DNA from 2 places in the Pseudovibrio sp. SCP20 genome. Region 1 is predicted to be linked to the other one. Evidence: riboswitches for the same ligand, from Rfam matches in the RefSeq annotation. Region 1 holds a riboswitch; the other holds the start of a gene.
What was found. A riboswitch is a leader RNA that binds a small molecule or an ion and turns the genes downstream of it on or off. The one in region 1 is predicted to bind cobalamin.
Positions count from the first base shown of each region.

Region 2: it holds a riboswitch for cobalamin, as region 1 does, so the genes downstream of both, AC3CB2_RS04310 (TonB-dependent receptor plug domain-containing protein) here and AC3CB2_RS09840 (ABC transporter ATP-binding protein) in region 1, are expected to answer to the same signal.

Region 1 covers NZ_JBYMDH010000002.1:287,274-294,564, reverse strand. Annotated here, with positions in the region: gene AC3CB2_RS09865 (hypothetical protein) at 174-509, shown strand; gene AC3CB2_RS09860 (DUF1499 domain-containing protein) at 758-1,246, shown strand; gene AC3CB2_RS09855 (class I SAM-dependent DNA methyltransferase) at 1,424-2,131, opposite strand; gene AC3CB2_RS09850 (FecCD family ABC transporter permease) at 2,386-3,387, opposite strand; gene AC3CB2_RS09845 (ABC transporter substrate-binding protein) at 3,443-4,381, opposite strand; gene AC3CB2_RS09840 (ABC transporter ATP-binding protein) at 4,393-5,175, opposite strand; cobalamin riboswitch at 5,522-5,731, opposite strand; gene AC3CB2_RS09835 (hypothetical protein) at 5,957-6,472, shown strand; gene AC3CB2_RS09830 (hypothetical protein) at 6,915-7,187, shown strand.
Region 2 covers NZ_JBYMDH010000001.1:937,493-944,783, reverse strand. Annotated here, with positions in the region: gene AC3CB2_RS04315 (ABC transporter substrate-binding protein) at 1-149, opposite strand, end outside; gene AC3CB2_RS04310 (TonB-dependent receptor plug domain-containing protein) at 249-2,108, opposite strand; cobalamin riboswitch at 2,284-2,496, opposite strand; gene AC3CB2_RS04305 (DMT family transporter) at 2,673-3,566, opposite strand; gene AC3CB2_RS04300 (formate--tetrahydrofolate ligase) at 3,899-5,566, shown strand; gene AC3CB2_RS04295 (heparin lyase I family protein) at 5,563-6,687, opposite strand; gene AC3CB2_RS04290 (regulatory protein RecX) at 6,804-7,291, opposite strand, start outside.

The DNA.
Region 1 (7,291 bases):
ATTCGTTACCCTATGATTTTTCTTGCAAATCCCAAATTGCAAAAAGTAAAATTTATCAATTAGTTCGGGATGAGTTTGCGTCGACATAATATTTTGAATCTCATATTTATTAAAATGCTGCGCATTTTCATGTGCAGTGACGATACATCCAATTTTATCTGGAACGACATATTATGAGCACCACCCTTAAATGCCTCGCGGCTGCACTTCTGCTGAGCGTTTCCACTCAGTCTGCCTTTGCTGGTCCTATCAAAGATACAATGATCAAGTACGCGACCATTGCGAGCTTTATTGGAGCAGAAGAAAGCTGCGGCCTCACTATTCCTGATGCAAAGGGCAAAGCGCTGATGAACGAAATCAAGAATGAAGATGAAGGGGACCTCATGACTGTGATCATGATGTCTATGGTGCATGAGCAGGCTGTTCAGAAGATCAAAGACCCTGCAGCTCGTGAAAGATACTGTTCTGAACTGATCGCTGAAGCACGCGAGCAGGGCGTTATTGACTAAGTCAATTGCACTGTACATGCGTATCGAGCCGGTTGCTAACGCCGGTAGTATCTAACGACTATACGTAGATACGCGTTCCTAGGGCGGTGTTGATTAAGGTTCAGCACCGCCTTATTTGCACTTTAGAGCCATCAACCAGCTACCGCATCGCCAACATAATCCCGGCAATTCTAAACACTAGAATTTCATTTCGTCCGCAACTCCTGAATGAGTTATGCTCTGTGCAGGTGGGAAATCTGGAAACGATAATGTTTAAAGGTCTTTCTAAAATGGCTGTTATTGCAATTCTTCTGGTGGCTCTTGTGGTGGGTGTCACAGTTAAGCTTATCTGGCAAAACTCCAAAGTGCCGGAGTATGTCGGCGTTCATGATGGGCAGTTTGCGCCGCTTCCGAATTCCCCCAATGCTGTCTCCTCTCAAGCGCAGGATGCCTCCCGCCATGTGGACCCCCTGCCCATGCTCGCTACATTTGGCGCAACGCAGGCTGCCCTCACCAATACGCTGGAGGAGATGGGCAAGAACAAGATCAGCAAGGTGGATGGACCTTACCTCCACGCCGTCTTTACAAGCGCTCAGATGGGCTACAACGACGATGTGGAGCTCTGGATTGATGAGCAGGACCGCGTCGTGCACTACCGCTCCCAGTCCCGTGTCGGTTACAGCGATATGGGTGCCAACCGAGCTCGCTACGACCGTTTCCGCAGCATTTACTCCACCTTTGCAGAGGGCGAGAATTGACTCAGAGGCAACTAACACACCTGTGAGTGTCGCTGAGTCAATATCCCCTTGAAATGACTCATGATTTCACGAGTTAGGGCAAGGCAGAACTGACTCTGCGGGAGATAAACCGCAGAAATCCTGAGACTCACAAATCTGTAAGTTGCCAAAGAGTCTGAGGCAGCTTCAGCTCACCGCTCACTTGCAGCAGTGGCTTTGGCATTTGAAGAAGATGAAACTCGGGTTCTTCTGCAGCTTCTCATAATGGACCGGAGATTTTTCCTTCATCTCGGCTGCTGGCATCCCTTCGCGCAGGTCCACAACGCACATCCCGGCGCTGGAAAGCCACCCAAACAGCATGGAGAGAGGGCGACGGTAAAAGCTCACCTTCACCGGCACGCCAATGGTGTTCCACTCCTCCGTCACATGCTCCTGGCGCAGATAACTACCGCTTGGAGAGCACTGCGCATCAATCAGCGGATGGTGCGTTGAGAACACGAAATAGCCGCCCGGCTTCAGTACCTTGCCAATGTCGGAAAAGAGTTTCCCCAGATCCTCAATGTAATGGATCATCAGCGGGCAAATCACGATATCAAACGTGCCCTCCAGCTTGTCTGGCAGTCCGTCGGAAAGGTCAGAGGTGTAGCACTTCACGTTGTCGTCCAGCTTCTCTTTCACCAGCTTCAACATCTGCTCGGATTCATCAATGCAGGTCACATCCGCGCCGTGGTCATACAGAAATTGCGCATACACTCCCGGCCCACAGCCTAGATCAAGAACCTTCAGCCCCTGCAGCGGAGGCAGCATGCCAAGCAGTGTCGGGCGCTCCAGAAGAGCGTTGTAGATATTCTCCTGAATGGCCTCATCATATTGCTCGGCAAAATCGCTATACAAACGAGATGTCATTCACGTACTCCGCATCAAACACATGTTCCCGAAACAACCTCTGTTCATCACCTAGGAATATGCGACAAAACCATAATTAAAAGCAGCCGGAACCAACCGGAATAAAAGCAAATTCCCTTCAAAACCGCTTGTTTGCCATGCTGCCAGAGCGGCCTTGTATGAGTCTAACGCGAAGAATCTGTGTCGCGATCACGGCAGGCTCAGGCCAATATCACAACAATTGCGAGATACTTGAGCCCTTGAAAAACGGCGAACTAGCGCTTTTCTCGCAGCAGCCAGATAAAGAAAATGCCGCCCACAAGTCCGGTGATGATGCCAATTGGCATATCTTCCGGCTTCATCAGCGTTCGTGAAAGCACATCCGCTAGCAACAAAAAGATCGCTCCGAACAAGGCCGAGATTGGGATCAGGCGCCGATAGTCACCCCCCACAAACAACCGCACAATATGAGGCACCATCAGCCCTACAAAGCCGATCATGCCCGAAAACGCTACCATCACCCCGGTAATCAGCGCGCTGATGACAAAGGTCTCCAGCCGGAAAGAGGCAACGGAGATGCCCAGTGTTGTCGCGGTCTCATCTCCAATGGTCATGGCGTTGAAATGCCCGGCCCGCAGCCACAGCCACGTCCCGCAAAATAGCAGAACCGCCAGCGGATAGAGAAGATGCGTCCATTGTGCCAGACCTAACCCGCCCAGCATCCAGTAAACCACGGTGTGCGTGGCCCGCGGGTCCGCCAGAAAGATGAGAATGTTCGCGCCCGCCATCAACACAAAGCTCACCGCAACACCTGTCAGCACCAGCCGGTCAGCGCTGGTCGCACTGGTGAACTTGGCAACACCAATCACCAGCAGCGTCGCTCCAAGAGAACCGAGAAACGCCAGTAACGGCACCGTAAGCAAGCCCAGAAACAGCCCCGTATGCAGCAGCGCCAACACCGCCCCAAACGCACCACCAGCGGAAATGCCGATCAGATGCGGGTCCGCCAACGGGTTGCGGGTCACGGATTGAAGGCAGGCACCGACAATGGAAAGCCCAGCCCCCACCATTATTGCCAGCAGCGCACGGGGCAGGCGGATCTGCCAGAGAATGTTCTCCCGGCCCAAAGACCAACTCGGCTCCACCAATCCCGGCACCAGTTTGTTGACGAGAACACCCCAGACCGTCTCCATGGATACGGAAACCGCGCCAACGGAGACAGCAAGGCAAACCGAAAGAACCAGCGCAGCCAATCCCACGCAACAGATTTGCAGCATATGAGGAGAACGGCCCTCATGCGGGGCAACGACAACGCCGGTTCCTTCGCTCATGTTAGTTCCCCCAGAATGCAGCAGCGAGCTTCTTGATCGCTTTGATGTTCCGTGGTCCCGGTGTTGCCTCTGCATACTCCAGCGTCACGAACCGGTCGTTCTTCACTGCATCCAGCTCCGCAAAGGCTGGGTTGTTGAGCATGAACTCACGCTTCTGCTCAGCAGTCACCTCGCCATAGTTGACGATCACGATCATCTCTGGGTTCGCCTCAACCACAGCTTCCCAGTTCACCCGCGCCCAGCTTTTCTCCAGCGTGTCCAGCACGTTGGTGCCTCCGGCCGCTTCAATCATCGCAGTTGGCATCGCATAACGGCCCGCAGTGAATGGAGAATCCTCGCCACTGTCATAAACAAACACGCGCAGCGGTGTGTCAGAGGTTTTCAGACCCGCTTTGAACTGCACCAACTCATCACGATAAGACTGCACCAGCGCTTCTGCTCGTGCTTCAACACCAAAGATGCGGCCAAGGTTCAAAAGGTCGTTGTACATGTCATCCATGGAAACCTTAGGCTTCTCGCCAAGGTGGATGCAGCTCTCGGTCAACTCGTAAACCTTGATGCCAAACGGCTCTAGTGTTTCTGGTGTCACCTCGCCGCCAACCTTCATCCCGTAGTTCCAGCCCGCGAAGTAGAAGTCCGCATCAGCGCCAATCAGCACTTCCTTGCTTGGGTATTTCGGGGAGAGTTCCGGCAACACAGCCACCTTGTCGGTCAGCTCTGCATCCAGCGTTCTCCAGCCAGAAACGCCGGTGTAACCCACCATATTGTCCTGCAGCTCCAGCGCCAGCATCATCTCTGTCAGGTTGGAGTCGTTGGAAACGGCCCGTTGCGGCACACCATCAAACGCCACGGTGCGATTACAGCTTTGTACGGAAACCTCTGCCAAGGCAGCCGAAGAAGAAAGCAGCGCTACAGCCAGCGCCAAACCAAAGTTTTTCATGAAAACAGTCCTTATGAGTGAAGATCAAAAGTAAGGAGGGATTGTTGCCGGGCCATCAGCTGATCACGCGTGGTCCGCACCTGAAACGCCTGCGAAACAAGGGCAGGGGAGAGGATCTGTTCCGGCACCCCAAAGCCCAGCATCTGCCCGTGATCCAGCAGCAGGATCTGATCACACACCTGTGCTGCCATGTTCAGATCGTGCAAACTGGTGATGATCGTCAGATCCAGCTCTTCAATCAGCTTCAGTATTTCCAGCTGATGGCGAATATCCAGATGGTTGGTTGGCTCATCCAATATGAGCAGCTCCGGCTCCTGAGCCAGAGCCCGTGCCACCATCACCCGCTGCCGTTCCCCGCCAGAAAGCGTGCCGAACAACCGCCCGGCCAGCCCATCCAGCTGCAAAGCATGGATCGCACGATCCACCACCTGCCGGTCATGTTCGCCAGAAGCCGCCAGCCCGCTGCGATAAGGCGTGCGCCCCAGCTCCACAATCTCACGCACCCTGAGAGCAAAATCTGTCGGCTGCTCCTGCAGCACTGCTGCCACCCGCTGCGCCGTCGCCCGAGCAGAAAGAGACCAGATGTCATCGCCGCCAATGCAAATTTGCCCGCTCATCGGCTTGTTGAAGCGATAGAGCAGCCGCAGCAGCGTCGATTTCCCAGCCCCGTTCGCACCCACAACACCAAGGGTTTGCCTCGCCGCCAGCTCAAAGCTCAGAGGCTTCAGAACAAGCGCGCTCTTACGCTCCGGCGCCCAGGAAACCTCGCGAACGGATACAGAAGCCGCGCTCATGACAAAACATCCTTGCGCAGCTCAGCCCTCGTCGGACAGCCTAAGCCATTGAAATGAAAAGAAACAGGATCCAGCATTCAACCACCCCACCTGAGTGAAACGCTACATAGTCATAAATATAACGTTATAACGTTACATCAATTGTCGAATCCTGAAGTAAAAGTCAAGCGCACGCGTGCGCAGGCCACCAGCGGCTCGCAAAACGATCCGGGATAAAGTTTAGTTTGTGAGGAAAAAGGTCTCATAACGCCCTCCGCGCTGCAGCGGGGGCAAATAGAAACCGGATATGTGAGAGGCTTGCGCCAATGCAACCATTATGGCCTCCTTCCGGGACGCCCCGCCCGGGTTGAAGTGAAACATAATGGCAGGTCTCCTGACTCGCGGGTCCGTGCTCAGCCAGCCTTCCCGGATCTCTCCAGTGGCACGCTTGGCTTCGCTAACCGCTTACAGTTGCGGGGGCAGTCACGGAATTGGCGCCTGTTGGCTACACCGCACCGTGTTCCCTTTTAATCCCGGGGCCTTTCGCTCCCCAGAAACCATCAGCGCGCATACTGAGTTTTACGGCCCCCAATTGCAAGAGTTTTCGAAAACAGACCTGACGCGCTGTTGATAGCAACTGTCAGCACTACACGTGAGGTGCGCACACATTTTGGCAAAACCAGCCCAAGTTTTCCGAGGTTTTCACTTGTGACAACCCCTTGCTAGGCTCTTAGCACTGACCAAACTGAGACTGCTTGAAGTCAGCAACTATGACCATCCAGATCGCAATAAGTGAAAAGACATGAAAACAGTCATTAAAAAGACTTCGATAATCTTGGGTGTCTTTGCTACCTGTTTTGTAGTTTCGGGATGTTTGCTGACTGGAGCTCTTCTTCCGGCCCCTGGGTATACGGAGATTGTGAAAATTGACCCATCAATGACGAACCAGGAACTTACCCGTAAGTTACTGGCTATCTTTAGAAATCACGGTATAGCACCGTGCGCATGGGCAAGGCTAAGCCCGGAGTACTTTGATGCTGTCAATTACTCAGCTGACTATAGATCGCTGAATGACTGCATTTGGGTAGCCTATCATCAGCCAGAGCAACCAAAAGTGAATGCCGATGAGGCAACTATAGTCATCGGAAGTTTCCCTGAGTACAATAACAATGTAGCAGGCCAATCCGCGAGATTTCGAAGACTCAGTAATAACGAGTTGGAGGTTACAGTAAAGGGACAAGGTGCGTACTATATGAAGCTTCCCAATAAAAAAATCGCTCAAAAATTTGCGCGGATTATAAAAGAAAACCTTCGTTAGCTGTCCCAAACATCCCGCCTCCCCACCACCGTCATCCCGGACAAGCGCAGCGCAGATCCGGGACCCAGAGTCGTGAGCACAGACCCAAACCACAGCTCAACCGCCTCACCAAACACGCGCAAACTCAGCCATCCACATCCCTGTAAAAACTGTCAGTTTGACAACCTGTGGTTTTCATTCCACATTCATACATGAGGCGTCGAAACCTCCTTTAAGACAGCGGTTACCGCTCCCGTCACTGGCGGATTTTTTGTGCCTGCTTTATAGGTAGCGCGCAAACCCTTTGCTATGAGCGGGAGGGCGGTGAATACAACACCTCCTTCGGGGGGGAATAAACTCGCCTGTCTGTCTTACAGGTTTCGAACCTCCCGCTCGCCAGCGGGCCGTCGAAAGCCTTGCTGTCCTGTGGTTGTTCAACACCCTAAAGACAGAGGGATTGAGAATGAACGACTCCGCATGCGCATGTAGCGCCACAAATACTTTCCAAAATGAAATTGACGAAGTCATCGTCGCTGTCTCGGATCTGCAGAACCTCTCGTATATTCAGCACCTTGTGCTGACAGAGAGAATGCAGCACTCCAGCGAGCGCGATGCCCTGTTCACTCTGCATCACGCCTTCCGCGATCGCCTCGAAGTACTGGAAAAAAGCTGCGGAATGTTAGAGCGGGTCGCTCATCCGCAGCCAATAAACACAAAAGTTCCGCTTCCTGATTAAGCCGTACTGCCCTTTGCTCGCGTGCTCAATCCTCAAGGCCCATCGCATTCAAGTGAGGCAGCAGCCCGGCAGCAAAGAAAAGAGCCAGCCTCATGTTAGGGACT
Region 2 (7,291 bases), on a different contig from region 1:
AACATGGAGAATTGGTCGGTGCACAGGTTCATGGAAACAACCCGCTTGGGTGCACTCACTCCACTCTCATCTGCACGGGCTGCTGCCGGGCTGATAACCAACGTCATCAGCAGTGCGGTCTGCATGATCTTTTTGATCTTATTTCGCATTTAGACCTTTTGAGCAGCGTGAGAGTTTAGAACGCAGCATCGGGCAATACTGAAGATAACAGAGAATGCCGCCCAACTTTTGCTGAGCGGCATACTTAATCAGAAACTGGCGCTAACACCAGCGTAAACGGAAAGGCCCGGTGTCTGATAGCCGTTGATTAGTTCATACTCCTGATCCAGCAGGTTCTCACCACGAACATATAACTCCACCTCCTCGGTCACATCATATGAGGCTTTTGCACCTAACAAGAAGACATCTTCCATATCCACAATGTTGGGCCAATCAGAGCCAAGATTTTCACCAAGGTAGGTACCATTAACGTTCAACGAAATATCATCAGTCAGATCATAATTCATACCTACGGACAGATCGTGAAGAGGAACATGAGCTAAACGTTTCTTATCAGGACCAATAGAGTAGGTGTAGGTATAGCCAGCAGTCAAAACCAAGCGATCGATTGGCTTATAACTAATTTCCAACTCAACCCCTTGACTGCGGGATGTCCCTTTTATCTGATTATACTTACTGGTCGAGCGGTCATAATCAATCAAGTCATCAGTCATAATATTGAAGTAAGTTGCAGACGTTGAAAGCTGTCCATCCAACCATTTCTTATCTATGCCAAAATCGAAGCTAAGGCTTTCTTCTGGTTCAAGATTCTGATTGCCATAGCTGGGGTGATTAAGTTCGTAAAGCGAAGGAGCTCTGAACCCATTTCCGACACTGGTTCGAACTCTCAGATCTTCATTAACTTCATAAGAAGCAGTCAAACGTTTCGAAACAAAACTGCCAAATTCACTATGCTGATCAAAGCGCGCAGAGCCAGCCAAACTCAGCCCATTAAGTGGTTCGATCATTAGTTGAAGGAAAGCGCCACCAATGGAACTGCTGTCATCGATCGGATCATTGGTTTTTGAGAACTCTTTAGACCAATCTCCCCCGAAGTTGAGCTTTGTCTTTTCGCTAACATCGTACTCACCAAGGTAGTCAAGCTTAACTTTCCGTCCTTCAAAAACAGAGTTCTGTTTGGACGCATCCTCAAAATCCTGTTCTCGCTTGATATCTGTAACCTGTACCGAAAAGTCAGAAAAGAACCGATCGTCAAATGCAAGGTAGTTCGCACCTACCTTTCCTGAAACTTGCCGATAATGCATGTCATCTTTAAGGTTCGGTTGACCGGGGCTATCAAGTTCGGTGATACCTTTGGTGCCTCTTGCCGCGAAGTAAAGATTGAGATTTTCAGTTAGATCGTAGGACCCTTTAGCTGTCAGCGTCGTATTCTCGTAACCATCATCATCCGCTGATTTACCTTTTGGGGAAACCGCACTAATCCCACTCGTACGAAAGTGCTCTACGCCCAAAGCGATATCAGCGCGATCAGTTGCCCCTCGAACACCATATGAAACACTTTTGGTATCGTAAGAACCTACTTCAACTCTTCCGGATTGTTTAACCGTTCCCGCCACCGCACGCTTAGTTACAATATTGATTACACCAGCAATCGCCTGCCCACCATAAAGAGCACTTTGAGAGCCCTTGAGTATCTCAATACGTTCTACATCTGCGAGTAATATATGTTGAAACGCTGCCGAAGGCCGCGCGCGCGTTGGATCGGTTAGATCCAGGCCATCAACCGAAACTTTAATGTATCTACCATTTTGACCTCTCATGCGAAGAGTAGATAGTGTACCTGCTCCTCCATTTTGCGTGAGAGAAATGCCCGGGAGCTGCGCCAGATAATCCTGAACAAACGTAGCGCCGTCGTTTTTCAGGTCTTCTTCGGTGACGACGTGGGTTGTGGAGCCGACTTTGCCGGCTTCGGTTTCCGTTCTGTTGGCGATGACGATGATTTCGTCGAGATCAGCTTCCTGCGCAGTTGATGCGAGGGTTGAGCTGAGGAGTGCTGAGAGAGCTACGCCGGACTTGAGGGTAGCTGCGATCCAAGATGTGTTACGCACGAGTTTGGTCCACCATTCACAGCAGCTTTCAGAACTGCCATGCTGTTGATTGCATTGTGCGTCTTTGGAGAAATCTACTCTAACCTCTTGAAAAGAGGTGTGTTTGATTGCCGGTCAGACGCACTGTGAATGTCACCTGAACGGAATACCGCCCCTTAACACGCCCCGTGCTTTGGGTGAGTGACTGCATCTGGCAGGTCTCCTGGCTTGCGCGTCCTTACTGCTGCTCCGCCTTCCCAACACCGCTTTAAACAGCTGTATCAGTGGCATGTGTGAGCAACAACTCTACGCTTACAGTTGCGGGGGCAGCCACGGCTTATCCGATAGGACCGTGTTCCCTTTTCATTTTCATCTGATCGATAAAAATACCAAATACACGGCTATTGATCAGATTTCAGGGGCTTCCGTCAACTGCCTCAGCAAGGAACTTGATAAAATTCGACCAATTGCTGGGTAAACTCACAGAAATTGCAAGTGATTGTTCCACTACCAGATCTTGCGATGCGGTCTTACTTGGCCGCACCTGCTTGTGGTGGTTAGATGGAGTATGATCTTTCCTGCTGATTAGCTCATGAAGATCAGTGCACAGCCAACAATAACGAGGAGTGCTCCGATCCATGCGCCGATGGCTGGGAACTCTTTGGTCTGCCACCAGAGAACCGGAAGCATCATTGCTGGCGTTGTTGCGGAAAGCGTTGAGACGATGCCTACTTCGCCGCCACTGAGTGCATAGAGGATCAAGGTCATACCGATGCCCATGCCAAGCATGCCGGACAAAGATGCGAGTGCGACGATCTCTTTGTTGATCGGGTTTGCAAGGCGGAATGGACGGCCTGGCAGGTAGAACAGCGCCAGCAAGCCAAAGGCAGCGATGGTGCAGCGCATGAGGGAGATCGCGACAGGGTCAGCACCACTTTCCATGACAGGGCGGATGATGATTGAGCCCACGGACTGAGACAAAGCCGCCAAAGTGCCGAAGAGGACGCCGATCACGACCGGACCTCTGATTGCTTCCCATTTATGCAGTTGGTCTTTGCGCTTTCCGAATGCGATGGCGAGGATAACGCCGACAAGAACGCAGGCGATGCCAATTACGGCCTGCAGAGACAGCTCTTCGGAAAGGAACAACCAGCCCAGTAGCGCAGACATAGGTGCGTTCATGGAAAACAGAATGGCTGTACGGCGCGGCCCCATGCGGTTGAGGGTGAGGAACAACAGTGTGTCACCCATGAAGATGCCGATAAAGCCAGACAAGAAGATGAGTGATGCATGGCTAGAATCAACGGTGTTCCAGGTGCCAGTTGCCAACACATAGGCGCCCAGAAACAGCACAACAAACCACATGCGCACACAGTTGAAGCCGATGGCTCCTAAATGCGCAGCAGGTTTTGCAGAAATGAGACCACCGATGGCCCAGGTGGCAGCAGCACCGAGCGCGGCAACTTCGAATAAAAACATGGGGTGACCTAACCGACGAAACTACGGCCTTGGCGTAGATAATTTTGAAAACCTAAACAGCTCTAAAGCCCTTGGATTTGTCGTGCAAGCTAAGTTTGGTGATATTTAGAACAGACCAACAGCTATTCAGGCAATAATGTTTCCAGTCTCAGCAGAAATACAAATGACAGCCGTTAACAAAGTTGCTTTCAAGTGATCGGGCACAATCTTGAACTTTCTACGTGCATTCGTTAGAGCTTCTACGTAGGGATTACATTGCTGTTCCTGCCTGATTTGCGTTTTGACGCTCTCTCCGGCTCCTTTGGTGACCTGTTCTAATCTGGAGATTTTCCATGAAAGATATTGAAATTGCCCGCGCAGCAGACATGAAACCAATTGCGCGTATCGCTCAAAATCTGGAGATCCCTGAGGATGCTCTTGAGCCCTATGGCCGCTTCAAGGCTAAAGTGAACCTGGATGAGATGCCAGAAGTGAACAGTCGGCCACATGGAAAACTCATACTTGTGACTGCTGTCTCCCCTACTCCTGCTGGTGAAGGCAAGACGACAACGACGGTTGGCCTTGGTGATGCACTGAACCGCATTGGCCTGAAAACAACCATCTGCCTGCGTGAACCTTCTCTAGGGCCCTGTTTTGGGATGAAGGGCGGCGCTGCTGGTGGTGGTTATGCCCAGGTGGTGCCGATGGAAGATATCAATCTTCATTTCACCGGCGATCTGCATGCAATCACCGCAGCTCATAACCTGCTTTCTGCCATGATCGACAACCACATCTACTGGGGCAATGCGGAAAACATTGATCAGCGCCGTATCGTGTGGCGCCGTGTGGTGGACATTAATGATCGTTCACTACGTTCCATCACCACTGGCCTTGGCGGTGTGAGCAATGGATACCCAAGCGAGTCTGGCTATGACATCACCGTTGCCTCTGAAGTGATGGCGGTGCTGTGCCTGGCAGAAAACCTGCAGGATCTTCAGGATCGGCTTGGCCGATTGTTGATTGCGTATCGTAAAGACAAGACACCAGTTTACTGCCGTGATCTGAAAGCAGATGGTGCGATGACGGCTCTGCTGAAAGATGCTTTCCGTCCAAATCTGGTGCAGACGCTGGAGAACAATCCGGCCTTTATTCATGGTGGCCCGTTTGCGAACATCGCACATGGCTGCAACTCTGTGATCGCGACCAAGACAGCCTTGCGCCTTTCCGATTATGTGGTGACGGAGGCAGGATTTGGTGCAGACCTTGGTGCGGAAAAATTCTTTAACATCAAATGTCGCCAAGCTGGTTTGACACCAAATGCGGTGGTAGTTGTGGCAACTGTGCGTGCCTTGAATATGCATGGCGGCGTTGCCAAGAACGCGTTGACGGAAGAGAACATCGACGCACTTGAAAAAGGCATGAGCAATCTGGAACGTCACGTTAAAAACTGCCAGAGCTACGGCGTTCCTGTGATTGTTGCCATCAATCGCTATGGCCCTGATACGGATCAGGAAATCGCCACCATAATGAAGCGTATGGAGAAACTTGGTGTAAAGGCCGTTCCGTGCACACACTGGGCCAATGGTTCCAAGGGCACCGAGCAGCTCGCAACTTCAGTTTCAGAAATTTTGCAGACAACTGAATCTGACTTCAAGCATCTTTATGAGGATGATCTGGGGCTTTGGAAAAAGATCCGCCGCATCTGCAAGAAGATTTATGGTGCCTCCAAGGTCACTTGCGATCAGTCTGTGAAGGATCAGCTGAAGGCCTATGAAGAGCAAGGCTACGGGCATCTTTCCGTTTGTATGGCAAAGACCCCCTACTCCTTCTCGACCGATCCATCCTTGCTCGGGGCTCCTACCGACTACAGCATTCATGTGCGGGCGGTGAGGCTTTCAGCGGGTGCCGGGTTCATCGTGGCCCTGACGGGTGACATCATGGTGATGCCGGGTCTGCCACGCCATCCGGCTGCGGAAACCATTGGACTTGATGAGAACGGTCAGGTTGAAGGGTTGTTCTAATCCACGTCAGACCGGTGTGGACCTCTGCGAAAACGGTCCAGATAGACAGTTGATTGCAGATCATCGCGGTCATAGTCCCGGTAATGCCCAAACTTGAAGTATTGGGTATTACCGGAGAACTCATCGTTACCGATGTAACCGGTGACACGGGCGATGAACCTATCGTTGGCCCAGATCTCGATGATCCCCTGCCCGACACGGCTTCCCTTCACCCGATAGCGCATATCGACCCAGCCGTCAGTGGGATCTGGCAGCACGGGATCGTCGGAGAGTTCGATCTTGATGCCGGGGTAATCTGAATAGGTTTGTGGATCTGCCAGAAACGGGAACTTGGAAGTATCCTGCGTTTCAATTGCCTTCTTCAGCTCTTCCAAAGTGAGCCCACTGCCAAGGAACTCGTCCGAGGTGCGGGTCGCATCATTTCTGTTACGAAAGCCCTGACGATCCAAACTCAGCATTTGCTGGAGTTCACGCGAGAAGCCTTTGAAATCCTGCTGATAGCTGCCTTCAGCCTGTGCGACCAACTTGCGTGTATCGTTGTGCTGCACGGTTATGTGAAAGACACCGTTGTCAAAGCGTTGCGCGAGAAATGGGCTTCCGCCGGAATCTTCTTTCCATTGACCGATCACCCATCGGGTTGAGCCTGCAGGCCAAACTGTTCCATCGATTTTGAAGCTGAACGAATACCAAACCTCATCTCCAAAATCGCAGCGCTTCTGGCGGGCTTCCCAAAGTTCGTTTTTGAGATTGCCTTCCGAATCCAACTCATCATCACCGAAGACCGTGATTGCCAGCGCATGGCCGCCATCGCGCACCACATCACTTTCAATCTGGAAGTTTTCCGGCTTGTTCATCCGGTGGATGTCCCAGTTTTCCGGGCTGGGATACTCGTCGAAGTCATCGATGATGACAGCACACTTGGTTTGACGCATCTGGTCAACGTGTAGACCTCCACCTTGCTCGGGCGTAACGATGACATCCTTTTTTTCGGGGGGCTCATTTGCGGGTGTTCGATCATTTGCCAAGGAAGCAGCTGGCAATATCAGCAGGCTCACTCCGGCAAGCGCAGAAATCAGCAGATTGTGTTTTCTGAAGGTGGTGCGTCGATCTGAACCCGGCATCTTTTCTCCCAAAGGTGCGGTGCTGGATTAAGTACAGATCAGATCAATCTAGAGAAGAATTCTTGCTGCCTTTACAAAAGGCCCTTGGGATTTTTCAAAGGATTTGACGAAAATCCTCAGAGCACTGCCGCGTAGATGATGTCTTCGGCCTCTTCCAAAGTCATATCAACAATCTTTTGGGAGAGTGAATATGGGAAGCCAGCCCGCACAAGACTGGCCAGTTCCTTGTCGCGGCGCTCTTCTTTTGGCTTTGTGCGCCATGGGCCTAGTCTGCGACGTTTGGCATAGGAGATGGCGGCGCGCTGGTCGTCGTGCTCTTCATCATCAAAGGCAGTCTGGATGTTTTCGCCAGACACACCTTTAGCGCTGAGTTCCAGCTTGATACGGGACTTGGACTTGCCTTTGACCGTGCCAGACCTGATTTTGCTTTGGGCAAAGCGCAGGTCATCAATGAAGCTGTGCTCACGGCAAAACGCGACCACAGGCTCGATCAGCTCATTATACTCGTGGGGATCTTCTTCTGCTTCTCTGGCGCGGCGCTCAATCTTGCGCTTCAAAACACGGCGCAAGCTGTCTTCGGACGCGCTGTATCTGTTGAGATAAT